DNA from 2 places in the Cytobacillus spartinae genome. Region 1 is predicted to be linked to the other one. Evidence: a T-box and tRNA genes for the amino acid it is inferred to sense, from the RefSeq annotation. Region 1 holds a T-box; the other holds one or more tRNA genes.
What was found. A T-box is a leader RNA that pairs with one kind of tRNA and senses whether it is charged. The one in region 1 lies ahead of trpS (tryptophan--tRNA ligase), so its partner is inferred to be a tRNA-Trp.
Positions count from the first base shown of each region.

Region 1 (7,580 bases):
TAATTAGTCCCCACGTATAAGGATGTTTAGGGTTGTAGAAAATCTCATCAACAGTACCAATTTCTACAATTTTACCACCATACATTACAGCAACACGGTCAGCAACATTCGCAACAACACCTAAATCATGCGTAATGAAAATAATGGACGTATCAATCTTTTGTTGTAAATCTTTCATAAGCTCTAAGATTTGAGCTTGAATGGTTACATCAAGTGCAGTTGTTGGTTCATCTGCAATCAAGACTCTTGGATTACAAGCAAGAGCTATCGCAATAACAACCCTTTGTCTCATACCACCTGAGAATTGGTGTGGATACTGTTTGAAACGATCTTCAGGCTTTGGAATTCCTACAAGACGTAATAATTCTATTGCTCTTTCTTTAGCTTCAGATTTACTCATATTTTGATGTTTAATAATAGGTTCCATGATTTGTTTACCAACAATCATCGTAGGATTCAGTGATGTCATTGGATCCTGGAAAATCATAGAAATATCTTTACCACGAATTTTCTGCATTTGCTTATCAGTTAATTTCGCTAGATCTTTACCATCAAATAAGATTTGTCCGCTTTTGATTTCTGAGTTGCTTTCAGGAAGTAGTCGCATGATTGATTTGGTCGTTACAGATTTACCAGAGCCAGACTCACCAACGATGGCTAATGTTTCACCTTTGTATAAATCAAAATTCACGCCACGAATAGCCTTTACTTCACCACCAAAGGTGTGGAATGAAATATTTAAATCTTTAACTTCTAACATTTTTTCCATTGATCAATCACCTGCCTTAGTCTCTCATTTTAGGGTCTAATGCGTCACGTAATCCGTCAGCAATCATATTAAATGCAACCATGATAACACTGATTACTACAGCTGGGATAAACATTTGATGTGGGAATGCATGCATTGATTTGAACCCTTCATCAATTAACGTTCCTAACGAAGCTAATGGGTCTTGTAAACCTAAACCGATGAAACTTAAGAAAGCCTCAAAGAAAATAGCATTAGGAATCGTAAACATTGTGTTAATGATAATAACACCAACTAGGTTTGGTAGAAGATGTTTAAAGATAATTTTTGCATCACTTGCTCCTAAGGTTTTAGAAGCTAAAACAAATTCTTGATTCTTTAATTTCAGTACTTGTGCACGTACAACACGGGCCATACCAACCCAACCGGTAATCGTTAAAGCAACTGTTATTGATATAATACCAGGTTTTAACACTAGAATCATAAGAATAACTATAACTAGATTTGGAATACCGGTAATAATCTCAATTACACGTTGAAGAATGTTATCAATTCTACCACCGAAATAACCTGAAATAGCACCAAATGCAACACCAATAATCATATCGATAAATGCTGCTAAAAAGGCAATATATAGAGAGATTTGAGTACCTTTCCATACACGAGAGAACTGGTCACGTCCTAAATTGTCTGTACCGAACCAATAATACTCTTCAATTCCTTTTTGCTCATAAGGATTAACGATGTCACCATTCTTAAGCTTTCTTGTCCCATCAAAAGGTAACCAAGAAATATTTTCTAAGGCTTCAACACGTGGAGGAAGATTCGCGTGCTTCGTATTTTGTTTATCGTATTCATATTTGCTTAAGCCTGGTCCAATTAATGCTATGACGATAAGAAACGCTATCACAACTAAACTAACTATAGCTGCTTTATTCTTTTTAACTCTCAGCCATGCATCTTGCCAATAATTAAGACTTGGCTTTGAAATTTCTTCACTTTTAGAGGCATCAATAATCGCGGGCTCGAATTGTTCTTTGTTGATTTTGTCATTCTGTTTCATTAATTCTTACCTCCCGCTAAACGAATTCGTGGATCAATTAATCCGTAGAGAATGTCCACTACTAAAATAACAACTATAAATAAGAATGAGAAAAGTAAAGTTGTTCCCATAATAATTTGATAATCGTTAACCATTACTGCTTTAACGAACTGTTCTCCTAAACCAGGGATACCGAAAATCTTCTCAATAACTAGAGAACCAGTCATAAGACCTACTGCAAGAGGACCTAAAACTGTGATTACAGGAATTAAAGCATTTCTCATCGCATGCTTAAAGGCAATTTCAAAGTAACTAGCACCCTTAGCCTTAGCTAAAGTAATGTAGTCAGAGCTTAATACCTCAATCATTTCAGTTCTCATGAAACGAGCTGTGATCGCAATTGTAAACATAGATAAAGCAATAGTAGGCAGAATAGTATATTCGAAGCCCTTCCAGAATGCTGGTGGAAGCCAACCAAGTTTAACTGCAATATAATACTGTAGTAGTCCAGCAAATACAAAGTTAGGAATGGATTTACCTATAACTGCTACAAATGTTGCACTATAGTCAACCCATGTGTTCTGCCTTAGAGCACCTACTATTCCGAGTAATGTTCCAACAATAGTACCAAAAATTAACGCTTGAAGTCCTAATTGTGCAGAAGGACCGATACGTTGCATTAACAAGTCAGTAACCTCAGCATTACTAAATTGGAATGATGTACCTAGGTCACCTTGAACCAGGTTTGTCATATATTTAACATATTGAACTGGTACTGGCTTATCCAAATCATACTTTTCAAGCATGACTTCTAGCTGAGCAGGGGATAATTTTGCTTGGTTCTTAAATGGTGTACCAGGAATTAGTTTCATTAAAAAGAATGTTAATGAAGCGATAATAAATAACGTTATTATCATATAAAATACACGCTGAGCTATATATTTTACCATTCTCGCACCTCCTATGGAATATTAGAAAATATTGAATTTTCCCCATCTTTCGACAATTCTCAAACAGGGAAAAAGAGAGTATATTTGAGACAATATACTCTCTTCTATTCCTAATTATAAAGGGTTAACCAAATAATTTCATTGGAAATTATTTTTTAAGCTTAGCCCACTTCCAGCTGAATTCAGCACCAACAAGGTGGTAAGTGAAGCCTTCGATTCTTTCATCTACAAGAATGTTAGCTGCACGTTGGTAAGTAGGTGCAATTGCAAAGTCATCAAACAATAATTTTTCAGCATCTTGTAATGCTTCGAAACGCTCAGCTGGCTTGTCAGCTAGAGTTGTTTGAGCTTCTTTAACTAATCTGTCATATTCTGCATTAGAGTAAGACATTTTGTTATGTCCTCCACCAGTTACCCAAAGGTCAGAGAAACTCATTGGATCTAGGTAGTCAGGACCCCAACCAGAGTGAAGGATATCATAATCTTGACTATCTTCACGATCTAAACGTACAGAGAAAGGTACGCTTTGAAGGTCAATCGTTAAACCAGGAAGAGTAGTTTGTAATTGATCTTTAATGAAAGCATCGATTGTTTTAGCAAGTTCAGAGTCACTAGCAACATAAGTGAAAGTTAATTCAGTTTTGCCAAGTTCTTCTAAACCTTTTGTCCAATATTCAGCAGCTTTTTCAGCATCATAAGTGTTAAAATCACCGTGTTTTTCACGGAAATCTGCACCTGTTTCAGGGTGCTTAACAAATTCTGCAGGCATAGCATAGTTAGCAGCTAATGAACCATTTTGAATTACATCGTTAACCATAGCATCTTTATCAAATGCTAGAGCAAGTGCAGCACGGATGTTTTTGTTTTTAAGAGCTTCGTTTTCTTGGTTAAACTTTAACCAGAATTCAGTTGGCTCTAACCATTTAACTAAACGTGGGTCACCCTCATATTGAGAGATTACCGCTGGCATAGAAAGTTTTGTAGTAACATGAGCTTCTCCCGCTTCGAAAGCGTTTGCAGCTGCTTGTGGATCTTTTAATACGTTAAAGTTAATTTTTGTAAGGGTTACATTTTCAGCATCCCAGTAATCTTCGTTCTTTTCTAAAGTCCATTCAGTTGCAGCAACGCCGTCCCATTTAGTCATTTTGTATGGTCCGTTGAAAATTAAATTTTCTGCGTTAGAAGCAAATGCTTCACCTTTTTCTTCAACAAACTTTTGGTTTTGAGGATAGAAAGTACCAAAAGCCATTAAAGATAAGAAATATGGTACTGGCTTTTCTAGAGTTACTTCTAGTTCGTTATCGCTAAGAGCTTTAACACCTAGTTCGCTTAACTCCATTTCACCTTTATATACAGATTCAGCATTTTTAATTACACCAGGCATGATGTAAGGACCGTATACTGATGCAGTATCTGGTGCAATAGCACGTTGCCAAGCAAATACGAAGTCATGTGCAGTAACAGCGTCACCGTTAGACCATTTTGCATCTCTGATTTTGAAAGTATAAACTGTTGAATCTTCGTTAACAGTAGGCTCACCGTCTGCTAATGCAGGGATAGGATTTTGTTCCGGATCCATACGGTATAAACCTTCGTTTGTGTTGTTTAACATTGAGAAACCAACTGTATCTTCAGCCATAACAGAATCCATTGATGGAATCTCTGCTGATTCTAATACAGTAATTTCTTGTACATCAGCGTATGCTGACTCTTCAGTATCTGTAGTACCTTCGTTATCTCCAGCTTCGTTTTCAGTATCTCCACCACCAGAACATGCCGCTAAGAACATGCTTAGTACTAGTGTTAATACTAAAAGCCATGAAAATTTGTTTTTCACTGGAAGACCTCCCTTTTATCTATTTTCTGAAAAATTACTACATTGCCTATTATACATATAATTAAATCATTGTACATATTTTTTTAAAAAAATTTTACACTATTCATAAAACACCACAATAATATAAATAAAATAATATGGTATAATACATAAATGGCTTTATATCAAGCTTTGTCGCCTATCTAAGTAATTTCCATGCACTGAAATTCTTATTATTATTGGAATTACTTTACTTTTTTCACGCTTTAATGTTGTGAAGTCAATAATATTTTTAGGAGAGTTTTCATGATAAAATCCCAATACCGACCAACCATTTTTCTCTTTTTGATCTCCCAGTTAGCCATTATTTTAATATCAATTTTTAATTACCAGAGTGTCACTTTGTTGCATTACATAAATATCTCATTCTATATTTCATGCTTGTTTTTATTTACTTCTTTAATTATTTTTACCGTTAATACCGGTTTTTTTGATCGAATTACTAAATCATTTCGATTGATCTTCTCTGGGAAAGATGTGACTAAAGAAATGGTTGAAGAGATGAGACCACTGTCTCAAGTAATCAGCTTTAACTACTCCCCTATTTTAATGAATGGAATTTTGAATACTTTTCTTATGCTAATTGCTTTAAGCATCTATTATATTTAACCAAACCCTTGATAATTATCGCGTTTTTTTTTATAATGCAAAATAAGTAAATAATTTTAGCAATGAGAAAGAGTAGTACATTTATCCTGTGGATTCAAAGAGAGTTTGTGGTTGGTGTAAACAAACATCCAAATAAATGGAATGGACTTTTGAGCTTCTCTGTGAACTTGTTATTTCCAAATAACAATAGTAGTAGTAGACGTAAATCTGCGTTAAAGATTCCATGATATCACATATTGTGGAGCAAAGTGACTCTTTCGCGGAGTAAATAGGGTGGCAACACGGACCATTCGTCCCTAACAATTAGGAGACGAGTGGTCTTTTTGTGTTTTCATGGACCATTTTACGTATATTATTTTCTGAACTATTCTACGTCATGTTGGTTCAACTCTTTCTTTAGCTTAGGAACAAATTCAAATTATAATAAAATAGTTTTAGGAGGAAGTAAATCTATGCAAAATATTTTTTCTGGCATCCAGCCAAGTGGAACCATTACCCTAGGGAATTATATCGGGGCAATGAAGCAATTTGTTGAGCTTCAACATGAGTACAACTGCAACTTTTGTATCGTTGATCAACATGCGATAACCATAGCTCAAGACCCTCAACAACTCCGAAAAAACATCCGAAGTCTTGCTGCATTATATATTGCGTGTGGAATTGACCCGGAAAAGTCTACTTTATTTATACAATCTGAAGTTCCAGCTCATGCGCAAGCAGGATGGATGCTGCAATGTGTAGCTTATATCGGTGAACTAGAAAGAATGACTCAATTTAAAGATAAATCTGCTGGTAAAGATGGGGTTTCTGCTGGACTTTTAACGTATCCACCACTGATGGCTGCAGATATTCTGCTATATAGCACAAATTTGGTTCCAGTTGGAGAGGATCAAAAGCAACATTTAGAATTAACTCGCGATTTAGCCGAACGATTTAACAAAAAATATAATGACATTTTTACTATTCCAGAGGTTCGAATTGCTGAAGTTGGAGCACGTGTTATGTCATTACAAGATCCACTAAAGAAAATGAGCAAATCAGATCCAAATAACAAAGCATTTATATCCCTTTTAGATGAACCAAAACAAATTGAGAAAAAAATTAAGAGTGCTGTTACCGATTCAGAAGGAATCGTAAAATATGATAAGGAAAATAAGCCTGGAGTATCAAACCTTCTATCTATTTACTCAATCCTTTCAAATAGAAGTATTGCTGATATTGAAAAAGATTATATTGGAAAAGGGTATGGAGATTTTAAAGCAGATTTAGCTCAAGTAGTGATCGACACACTGGAACCAATCCAAACAAAATATCATGAACTAATGAATTCCTCCGAGTTAGATGAAATACTAGACCGAGGAGCTGAAAAAGCTGATAGAGTCGCTAGTAAAATGCTTAAGAAAATGGAAAACGCTATGGGTCTTGGCAGAAAAAAGAAGAAATAAGCAAAAGGAGCTGAGATTTCAGCTCCTTTTTAAAGTATATTTTTCAGTAAACTTCCGTTTCAATATAACTAATTCACTTTTGGACCATGCTCCATTTCCCAAAGTTTCTCAAAAAAGGGTTGTCCTTTAATTAAATTTTCGCAAAAATGCTCATGCTTGCTTGTCCATCCATATTTCGTTTGTTCGAAAAGTTGATTCCAAGCACTTTCAAAATTTAAATTTTGTATATCCATGTACCTCTCTGGGCTCCACTCTGTGTACCAATACCTTACTTCAGCGACATTCTTTGAAGAGTGAAGTTGATCAAGTGCCATAAATAATAATTGCTTTAGTTGTCTTTCTTTTCTTGTTAACCCATTCATCAGCTGTGGCTCGGGTGAAAGAATATGAAACTCCTTTAATGAAGATTGGTCATTAAAGTTGTATTGGATAGGTTCATGATTCTCAATCATTTCATACACTAACTGTTCTTGTCTTGGTATTAACCTACTTTTTCTGATTGGTATGTTATATCCTATCGTATCCACAACTAGAATTCCGGTCCCATCCGTTGCAACAAAACAATAATCTAATTGGATTCGTTCATGATTTTTTCTTAAATATGCCTTTTGATAAATATCATCCAGTAGCTGCTGAGGTAGCTCCGATAAGTCATTCTCTATGTAGTTAAAAAGAACTGTGTCTAATTTTAATAAAGGAACTTGATCTAGTAGTTCAACTCCATCATCTTTTCTCCATTCATGGAAATGACATACATTGTATCCGTTCTCTTCACCTTCGAACCAATTCACCCAAACATCATGAAGATACAACATGTATTAACCCCTCACTTCAGAAACTATTTGTCACTCAGTATGGGCAGACATACGTTAATTTATTCCTAAAATACAACCTTTAGCCATTTTTTAAC
Region 1 covers NZ_JBIACK010000002.1:230,261-237,840, reverse strand. The annotation lists gene ACFYKX_RS07135 (ABC transporter ATP-binding protein) at 1-769, opposite strand, end outside; gene opp3C (oligopeptide ABC transporter permease) at 786-1,811, opposite strand; gene opp3b (oligopeptide ABC transporter permease) at 1,811-2,740, opposite strand; gene ACFYKX_RS07120 (peptide ABC transporter substrate-binding protein) at 2,889-4,577, opposite strand; gene ACFYKX_RS07115 (DUF3899 domain-containing protein) at 4,863-5,225, shown strand; T-box leader at 5,279-5,526, shown strand; gene trpS (tryptophan--tRNA ligase) at 5,678-6,670, shown strand; gene ACFYKX_RS07105 (YjbA family protein) at 6,739-7,485, opposite strand.

Region 2 (7,580 bases), 230 kb from region 1:
AAAAAACACACAAAAAAGCGTTGACGATTCATAGAAAAAATGTTATATTAATATAGTTGTCACTTTTAAAGAAAAGATAATGGCCCCTTGGTCAAGCGGTTAAGACACCGCCCTTTCACGGCGGTAACACGGGTTCGAATCCCGTAGGGGTCACCAAGTTTTTTACGGAACGTAGTGAAGTAAATAAACATCCTATATGGAGGATTAGCTCAGCTGGGAGAGCACCTGCCTTACAAGCAGGGGGTCGGCGGTTCGATCCCGTCATCCTCCACCATTTTTGTGAAATGTACAACCTTTCAAAAAATGCCGGTGTAGCTCAGTTGGTAGAGCAACTGACTTGTAATCAGTAGGTCGTGGGTTCGACTCCTATCGCCGGCACCATTTTTGAGCCATTAGCTCAGTCGGTAGAGCATCTGACTTTTAATCAGAGGGTCGAAGGTTCGAATCCTTCATGGCTCACCATTTATATTATTATATGCGGGTGTGGCGGAATTGGCAGACGCACTAGACTTAGGATCTAGCGCCGCAAGGCGTGGGGGTTCGACTCCCTTCACCCGCACCATATATGCGGAAGTAGTTCAGTGGTAGAATACAACCTTGCCAAGGTTGGGGTCGCGGGTTCGAATCCCGTCTTCCGCTCCAAGTTTTAATAGATGTGCCGGGGTGGCGGAACTGGCAGACGCACAGGACTTAAAATCCTGCGGTAGGTGACTACCGTACCGGTTCGATTCCGGTCCTCGGCACCACTTTTAAACTAATAATATGCGCCCGTAGCTCAATTGGATAGAGCGTCTGACTACGGATCAGAAGGTTATGGGTTCGACTCCTTTCGGGCGCGCCATATATTTTGCGGGGAGTAGCTCAGCTTGGTAGAGCACTTGGTTTGGGACCAAGGGGTCGCAGGTTCGAATCCTGTCTTCCCGACCATTCTTATAACATTGGGGCCTTAGCTCAGCTGGGAGAGCGCCTGCCTTGCACGCAGGAGGTCAGCGGTTCGATCCCGCTAGGCTCCACCATTTTTATTCCATAAGATAGAAATACTACTAATATTTTGGCGGTGTAGCTCAGCTGGCTAGAGCGTACGGTTCATACCCGTGAGGTCGTGGGTTCGACTCCCTCCGCCGCTACTTAATAATTAAACATCCTTTGGAGGTATACCCAAGTCTGGCTGAAGGGATCGGTCTTGAAAACCGACAGGCGGGTCAAACCGCGCGGGGGTTCGAATCCCTCTACCTCCTCCATTTTTATCTATTCCTTACTATTATCGCGGGGTGGAGCACGATCGATATTACTTCTTCGATTAAACTTCAGCGCACCGATTGAGTTAATTCTTGAATGTACTTACTGAAATCGGGGCGGTCATTCCGTAGAAACTTATGCTTACAAAAAGCATGTTGGATAACTATATATATTCTATTATCGCGGGGTGGAGCAGTCTGGTAGCTCGTCGGGCTCATAACCCGAAGGTCGCAGGTTCAAATCCTGTCCCCGCAACCAATTTATTAAAAATGTTGGTCCCGTGGTGTAGCGGTTAACATGCCTGCCTGTCACGCAGGAGATCGCGGGTTCGATTCCCGTCGGGACCGCCATTAATTATAATATACGGCTCAGTAGCTCAGTTGGTAGAGCACGATGAGTATGCTACTCTGGTTTCACATCCAGCGTACCGATTGTTAAATCGGGACGAAGGACGACGTTAGATTTAAATATGAAAGAATTATAATATATGGCTCAGTAGCTCAGTTGGTAGAGCAAAGGACTGAAAATCCTTGTGTCGGCGGTTCGATTCCGTCCTGAGCCACCTTTTTATTTGGAGGGGTAGCGAAGTGGCTAAACGCGGCGGACTGTAAATCCGCTCCTTAGGGTTCGGCGGTTCGAATCCGTCCCCCTCCACCATTTAGTATTATTGGGTAAATAGCTTTTTAATTGTATATAAGTTAATGTAGGGGTATAGTTTAAAGGTAGAACGAAGGTCTCCAAAACCTTTGGTGTGGGTTCGATTCCTACTACCCCTGCCAAGTGACTGTTATGGCGATTGTGGCGAAGTGGTTAACGCATCGGATTGTGGTTCCGACATTCGTGGGTTCGATTCCCATCAGTCGCCCCATAAATGGGCTATAGCCAAGCGGTAAGGCATCGCACTTTGACTGCGACATGCGTTGGTTCGAATCCAGCTAGCCCAGCCAATAAAGGCGGCATAGCCAAGTGGTAAGGCACAGGTCTGCAACACCTTTATCCCCGGTTCAAATCCGGGTGCCGCCTCCAATAAAGTTTTATACCTGCGGGTGTAGTTTAATGGTAAAACCTCAGCCTTCCAAGCTGATGTCGTGGGTTCGATTCCCATCACCCGCTCCATTTTATTATATATGGGCCTATAGCTCAGCTGGTTAGAGCGCACGCCTGATAAGCGTGAGGTCGATGGTTCGAGTCCATTTAGGCCCACCATATAAAAATAATTAAATGATATTCATTAAATTGTATATAATATTATTATATTATTCCGCAGTAGCTCAGTGGTAGAGCACTCGGCTGTTAACCGAGCGGTCGTAGGTTCGAATCCTACCTGCGGAGCCAAAACATACATATATCCGGCCAACCGGCTTTTTTTTATGCCAAAAAAGGCTATGTCTCAAACTTGACATGGCCTTTTATAATCCCTTATATTCTTGTAAAGAACGTGCGAATTTTCCTGAACCGGAACAAACTGGGCATTCTTTTTTAAAGAAGATATTTTTTCTTACAAAGCCGTCTCCATTACATTTTCTACATATTCCTATTATCCTCAATTTAGCGGTCTCCTTATATTCATACTCTTATCATTTTTCCATCTCTTAATTAATCTTATACAAATATAACAAATCATTTTCTGTACATATTAAAAGCATAAAGGTTTGGTACATTCGTATAAGTAAGGTGGGCTTTAATTGCAACAAAGAACTTCTTCAATCCCAAAACCGCTAGTGACTACAAATCAATGGTTTATTGTTATAAGTGTATTATCAACATGGATAGTAGAAAATCATTATATCTTGCTACTACCTTTAGTTACGGGATTATCCAGTTTAATTTTTAATAAAAATCCGCTAATGAATATAGCTAAACGTTTTTTTAAGAAGCCTGCATCATCTTATCCTCAAGAAGATTTCGCACAACAAAGATTTAATCAATACATCTCCGTAATGTTGTTATCTTTAGGTTTCATTAGTTATCTATCCGGTTTTCAGGTTGTAGGATTTATTTTTACAGCGATGGTTGCATTAGCAGCATTGATCGCAATCCTTGGTTTTTGCGTTGGCTGCTTTGTTAGGTACAAATGGATCCAATACAATTACCGTAAGAAGTTAAGAAATGAATCCTAAACTCCTACGTCAGTCTATCAAATTAGACTGACGTTTTTTGTTATAGTTCTAGGATGAATTACCTCCTGATTGTTCAAAAAATAGTCAAAAAGTATTATCTTTTCAATGAGAGGTAAAGGATTCTTTAATATTCATGTAGAAATTACTAAGTAGCTTTGACTAAGGAGATGACAGATGTGGAAAACAATTTAAAAGTGTTAATTTGTGATGACTCAGTCTTAATACGCAAAAAATTTAGAAGCATACTGGAAAAGTGTAAATGTAACGATATTTTAGAAGCTGAGAATGGTGTAGTTGCTGTCGAGATGGCAAAGACACATAATCCTGATCTGGTATTTATGGATATAGTTATGCCGGATAAGGATGGGATTGAAGCTTTAGGCGAGATTAAAGAATTCAATCGTGACATAAAAGTGGTAATGGCTTCTTCTGCTGGTACAAAGGATCATTTAAAAAAAGCATTAGAAAAGGGTGCTTATGACTTTATCCAAAAACCTATTTCTCTTGAGGCCATTACATACTTAATTGAGAAGGTTCTAGTGGAGGATAAGGAGGGAAGGATCAATGTTTAGTCAATACTTCGGTCACTATCTTTTAAACCGTGGGCTAATTACGAAGGAGCAGTTAACGGATGCATTAGAGTTTCAACAATCGGTACACGTTAAATTTGGAGTAATAGCAGTCGATGAAGGATATATGACAGCAGTTCAAGTAGACGAAGTACATGAAAAACAAAAACAGGTGGATAAGCGATTTGGAGAGATTGCAGTTGAACTAGGCTATCTAACAAATGATCAAGTAGACGACATGTTATCTTCTCAAAAACAGAATCACTTGCTGTTGGCTCAAGCCTTGGTAGATCGTGAATATATGACCATTGATGCTTTTTCAAAAGCTTTAAATGATTATAAAAAGGATTACAGTCTTACGGATGATAAGTTTGAGGCTATTAAGAGTGGAGATATTGATGCACTGGTTGAAACGCTGCTTGATGGAAAAGCTTCGACTAGTAAAGACTTCTATAAAGAATACTTATCACTTTTCGCTAAGAATCTAATAAGATTTGTTGATGATCAAGTCTATTTGGAATTTTCAGGAATGAATGATGGTCACCTATCAGATTGGTATGTGTATCAAGAAATTACTGGAGACTCGCCGCTTTATACAGGAGTAGCGGCAAATGAGGACGTGTTCCTTTATATCGCTTCAAAATATGCAGAAGAAGATCTTGCAGTTGTAGATGAGCTTGCACAGGCTTCCGTAAGTGAATTTTTAAATTTGCATAATGGGATATTCTTAGTGAATATGTCTAATAAAGGCATTGAACTAAATATGAAGCCACAGTCAGTTGTGAATGAAGTTAGCACCAAAGGAGTTAACGCTGATTTCCTAGTAACAGTTAGTATTTCTAAAGGAACTTTCCATTTACTATTATCTGAGGAGCCAGAAAACGTACAAATTCAATTAAAAGAAAGCAATCAACAATTAGTATAAATAGTTAAAAGGTTACTCATAATGTTTGGGTAGCCTTTTTTATTTACCAATCTTGAGTCATTTCTAATAAATGATCAATCTCGATTGTAGACATCTTAAAATCCTCTTCCACCAGTTCATTTGTCGCTTCTAATAATTCATCTATGTCCGTTCTTATTAATCTCATAAGTTTTCCTCCTATTCGTCCTATTATATTCCCTTTTCTAAGAAAAGCGAAACTTTAAACCTTAGTTTTTCAGTTGTTAATACATTATTCGTTTCTCATTTTTTGGTTATGGGGGTCCTTTAATAAATAAATTCTAATTCTAAGATCTACTGAGGGTGAATTTATAGTACAAAAAAGTTGCACCCATGGAACGCTATAATGAAGGCAATTATGAACAAACTATTTCAAATTTATTAATAAATAAGGAAATCTTTAGATTACAAATGATATTAGTTTGCATTTTAATTATTTTTTGATAAAAAGAAAGTATGTATACCCTAGAACTGTGTTGGTTGATAGGTGAATTTATATAATAGATTGGATATTTAAATGGAGGAAATTATGAAAATTTTAGTAATAGAGGATAATGAAAGTGTTTGTTCCATGATTGAAATGTTTTTCTCAAAAGAAGGTATCCATGGTGAATTTGTGCATAATGGACTTGAAGGTTATGAACGATATAGAAAAGATACTTGGGACTTGTTGATTGTAGATTGGATGCTTCCAGGTATGGACGGGGTAACCTTATGTCGAAAAATTAGAGAGGAAGGAAGTGCTGTACCTATTATTATGCTAACTGCTAAGGACAGTGAATCTGACCAGGTTCTCGGACTTGAAATGGGTGCGGATGATTATGTAACAAAACCATTTAGTCCGCTAGCTCTGATGGCAAGAATTAAGGCCGTAACACGTCGGGCAAATAGTGGTATGAGTGATAATCGGGGAGAAAGAGGACAATTACACACAAAGCATTTGGCAATTAATAAGGATACGAGGGAAGTATTATTAAATGGACAGTTAGTCGATAATCTAACCCCTAAAGAATTCGAATTGCTTTATTTTTTTGTACAGCATCCAAAGCAGGTGTTTACAAGAGAGCAATTATTAGAACGAGTTTGGGGCTATCAATTTTATGGAGATGAACGGACGGTAGATGTTCATATTAAAAGGCTCCGAAAAAAGATTGGAACAGAGACTCAACCTTTTTTCCATACTATATGGGGGATTGGTTATAAGTTTGATGAAACGGTAGAATGAAATGAAGATTAAATATTTGTATCAGCAATTGATCAGTCATTTTAGTGTCATCCTGGTTGCTTTCTTGGTACTTAGTTTGTTGTTTGCTCACTATGTTGAGAGACTAGTGTATCAAAATAAAGTGGACGAGTTAGTAGTCTATGGAGAGCATATATTAGATGATCTAGTTCGAAACCAAGGTCAGCAAGAAAGAGTCATCAATCAATATAGCACTGTACTTAAAGGAAGAAAGATAAACTTCAGTATATTTGATCGCTCAGGTAATATTCTCTATCCTGTTGATCGGTTGGGACCCGATATTAAACTGGCTGATGAAGTCTTAAATCAGATTTCTAACGGTGAGGCTGTTGTTGTACGGAACAAAATTAAACGATTAAATCAAGAAGTGACGTTGGTAGCATTACCTTACTTAGTTAACAATAGGTTATCAGGAGGGATATTGCTTACTTCTCCGATTAGTGGTTCTAGAGAAATGATTGGCCAGATCAATCAATACTTGTTTTATACGGTTTTAATCTCTTTAACGATATCCTTACTTCTTAGTTGGCTATTCTCACGAATTCATGTAAATCGAATTAAACGAATTCAAGAAGCAACGTCAAATATCTCTGCAGGTAACTATAATGTGAATATTTCTGACTCAAATTTTGATGAAATAGGCGAATTAGCTCAGGATTTTAACAAGATGGTAAATAAACTGAGGGTTTCTATGGAAGAGATTGAAAGCCTTGAAAATCGTAGAAGGAACTTTATGTCGGATGTCTCCCATGAGCTAAGAACGCCTCTGACAACGATTAGTGGTGTGATTGAAGGAATCAAAAATGACATGATTGCTGAAGAGGAAAAAGAAAAAGGGATTAACTTAGTCAGTCAGGAAACAAAACGTTTAATTAGGCTAGTAAATGAAAATCTTGATTACGATAAAATCAGATCAAATCAAATTAAGCTTTTTCCCTATGATATAGAACTAATTGAAGTATTTGAAGTGATTAAAGATCAATTGACCTTACAAGCGAAGGAAAAGCAAAATGAAATTCATGTCCTAGTTGAAGAAGACGTAATCGTACATGCTGATTATGATAGACTCATTCAAATATTGATTAATATTACAAAGAACAGTATCCAATTTACAAGTAACGGAGATATTTGGTTAAGAGGTCTAGCTTCGAATGGTGAAACTGTGATAGAAATTGAGGACAATGGAATTGGGATTGATCAAGCTGAAATAGAAAAGATTTGGCATCGGTTTTATAAAGCTGATTTATCCAGAACTAGCAATCCGTTTGGTGAGTTCGGCTTAGGACTTTCTATTGTAAAACAATTGGTTCAGCTTCATAAAGGTTCAATTGAGGTCAGTAGTGAAAAGAATAAAGGAACAAAATTTACGATTCGACTTCCTTTCAAAAATAAATAATTCCTAAAAAGCTACAAGATTATTAAAGTCTTGTAGCTTTATTTTTTTTAGAAAATTACAGGTCTTTTAA
Region 2 covers NZ_JBIACK010000002.1:246-7,825, forward strand. The annotation lists tRNA gene ACFYKX_RS05875 (tRNA-Glu) at 82-156, shown strand; tRNA gene ACFYKX_RS05880 (tRNA-Val) at 199-274, shown strand; tRNA gene ACFYKX_RS05885 (tRNA-Thr) at 306-381, shown strand; tRNA gene ACFYKX_RS05890 (tRNA-Lys) at 387-462, shown strand; tRNA gene ACFYKX_RS05895 (tRNA-Leu) at 478-562, shown strand; tRNA gene ACFYKX_RS05900 (tRNA-Gly) at 568-642, shown strand; tRNA gene ACFYKX_RS05905 (tRNA-Leu) at 658-746, shown strand; tRNA gene ACFYKX_RS05910 (tRNA-Arg) at 765-841, shown strand; tRNA gene ACFYKX_RS05915 (tRNA-Pro) at 851-927, shown strand; tRNA gene ACFYKX_RS05920 (tRNA-Ala) at 941-1,016, shown strand; tRNA gene ACFYKX_RS05925 (tRNA-Met) at 1,054-1,127, shown strand; tRNA gene ACFYKX_RS05930 (tRNA-Ser) at 1,149-1,241, shown strand; tRNA gene ACFYKX_RS05935 (tRNA-Met) at 1,421-1,497, shown strand; tRNA gene ACFYKX_RS05940 (tRNA-Asp) at 1,514-1,589, shown strand; tRNA gene ACFYKX_RS05945 (tRNA-Phe) at 1,729-1,801, shown strand; tRNA gene ACFYKX_RS05950 (tRNA-Tyr) at 1,813-1,896, shown strand; tRNA gene ACFYKX_RS05955 (tRNA-Trp) at 1,945-2,018, shown strand; tRNA gene ACFYKX_RS05960 (tRNA-His) at 2,032-2,107, shown strand; tRNA gene ACFYKX_RS05965 (tRNA-Gln) at 2,112-2,186, shown strand; tRNA gene ACFYKX_RS05970 (tRNA-Cys) at 2,192-2,265, shown strand; tRNA gene ACFYKX_RS05975 (tRNA-Gly) at 2,282-2,355, shown strand; tRNA gene ACFYKX_RS05980 (tRNA-Ile) at 2,369-2,445, shown strand; tRNA gene ACFYKX_RS05985 (tRNA-Asn) at 2,500-2,574, shown strand; gene ACFYKX_RS05990 (DUF4395 domain-containing protein) at 2,925-3,359, shown strand; gene ACFYKX_RS05995 (response regulator) at 3,536-3,931, shown strand; gene ACFYKX_RS06000 (hypothetical protein) at 3,924-4,853, shown strand; gene ACFYKX_RS06005 (hypothetical protein) at 4,897-5,019, opposite strand; gene ACFYKX_RS06010 (winged helix-turn-helix domain-containing protein) at 5,401-6,096, shown strand; gene ACFYKX_RS06015 (sensor histidine kinase) at 6,098-7,510, shown strand.
Region 2: it encodes a tRNA-Trp, which carries the amino acid that the T-box ahead of trpS (tryptophan--tRNA ligase) is inferred to sense. The anticodon was not compared.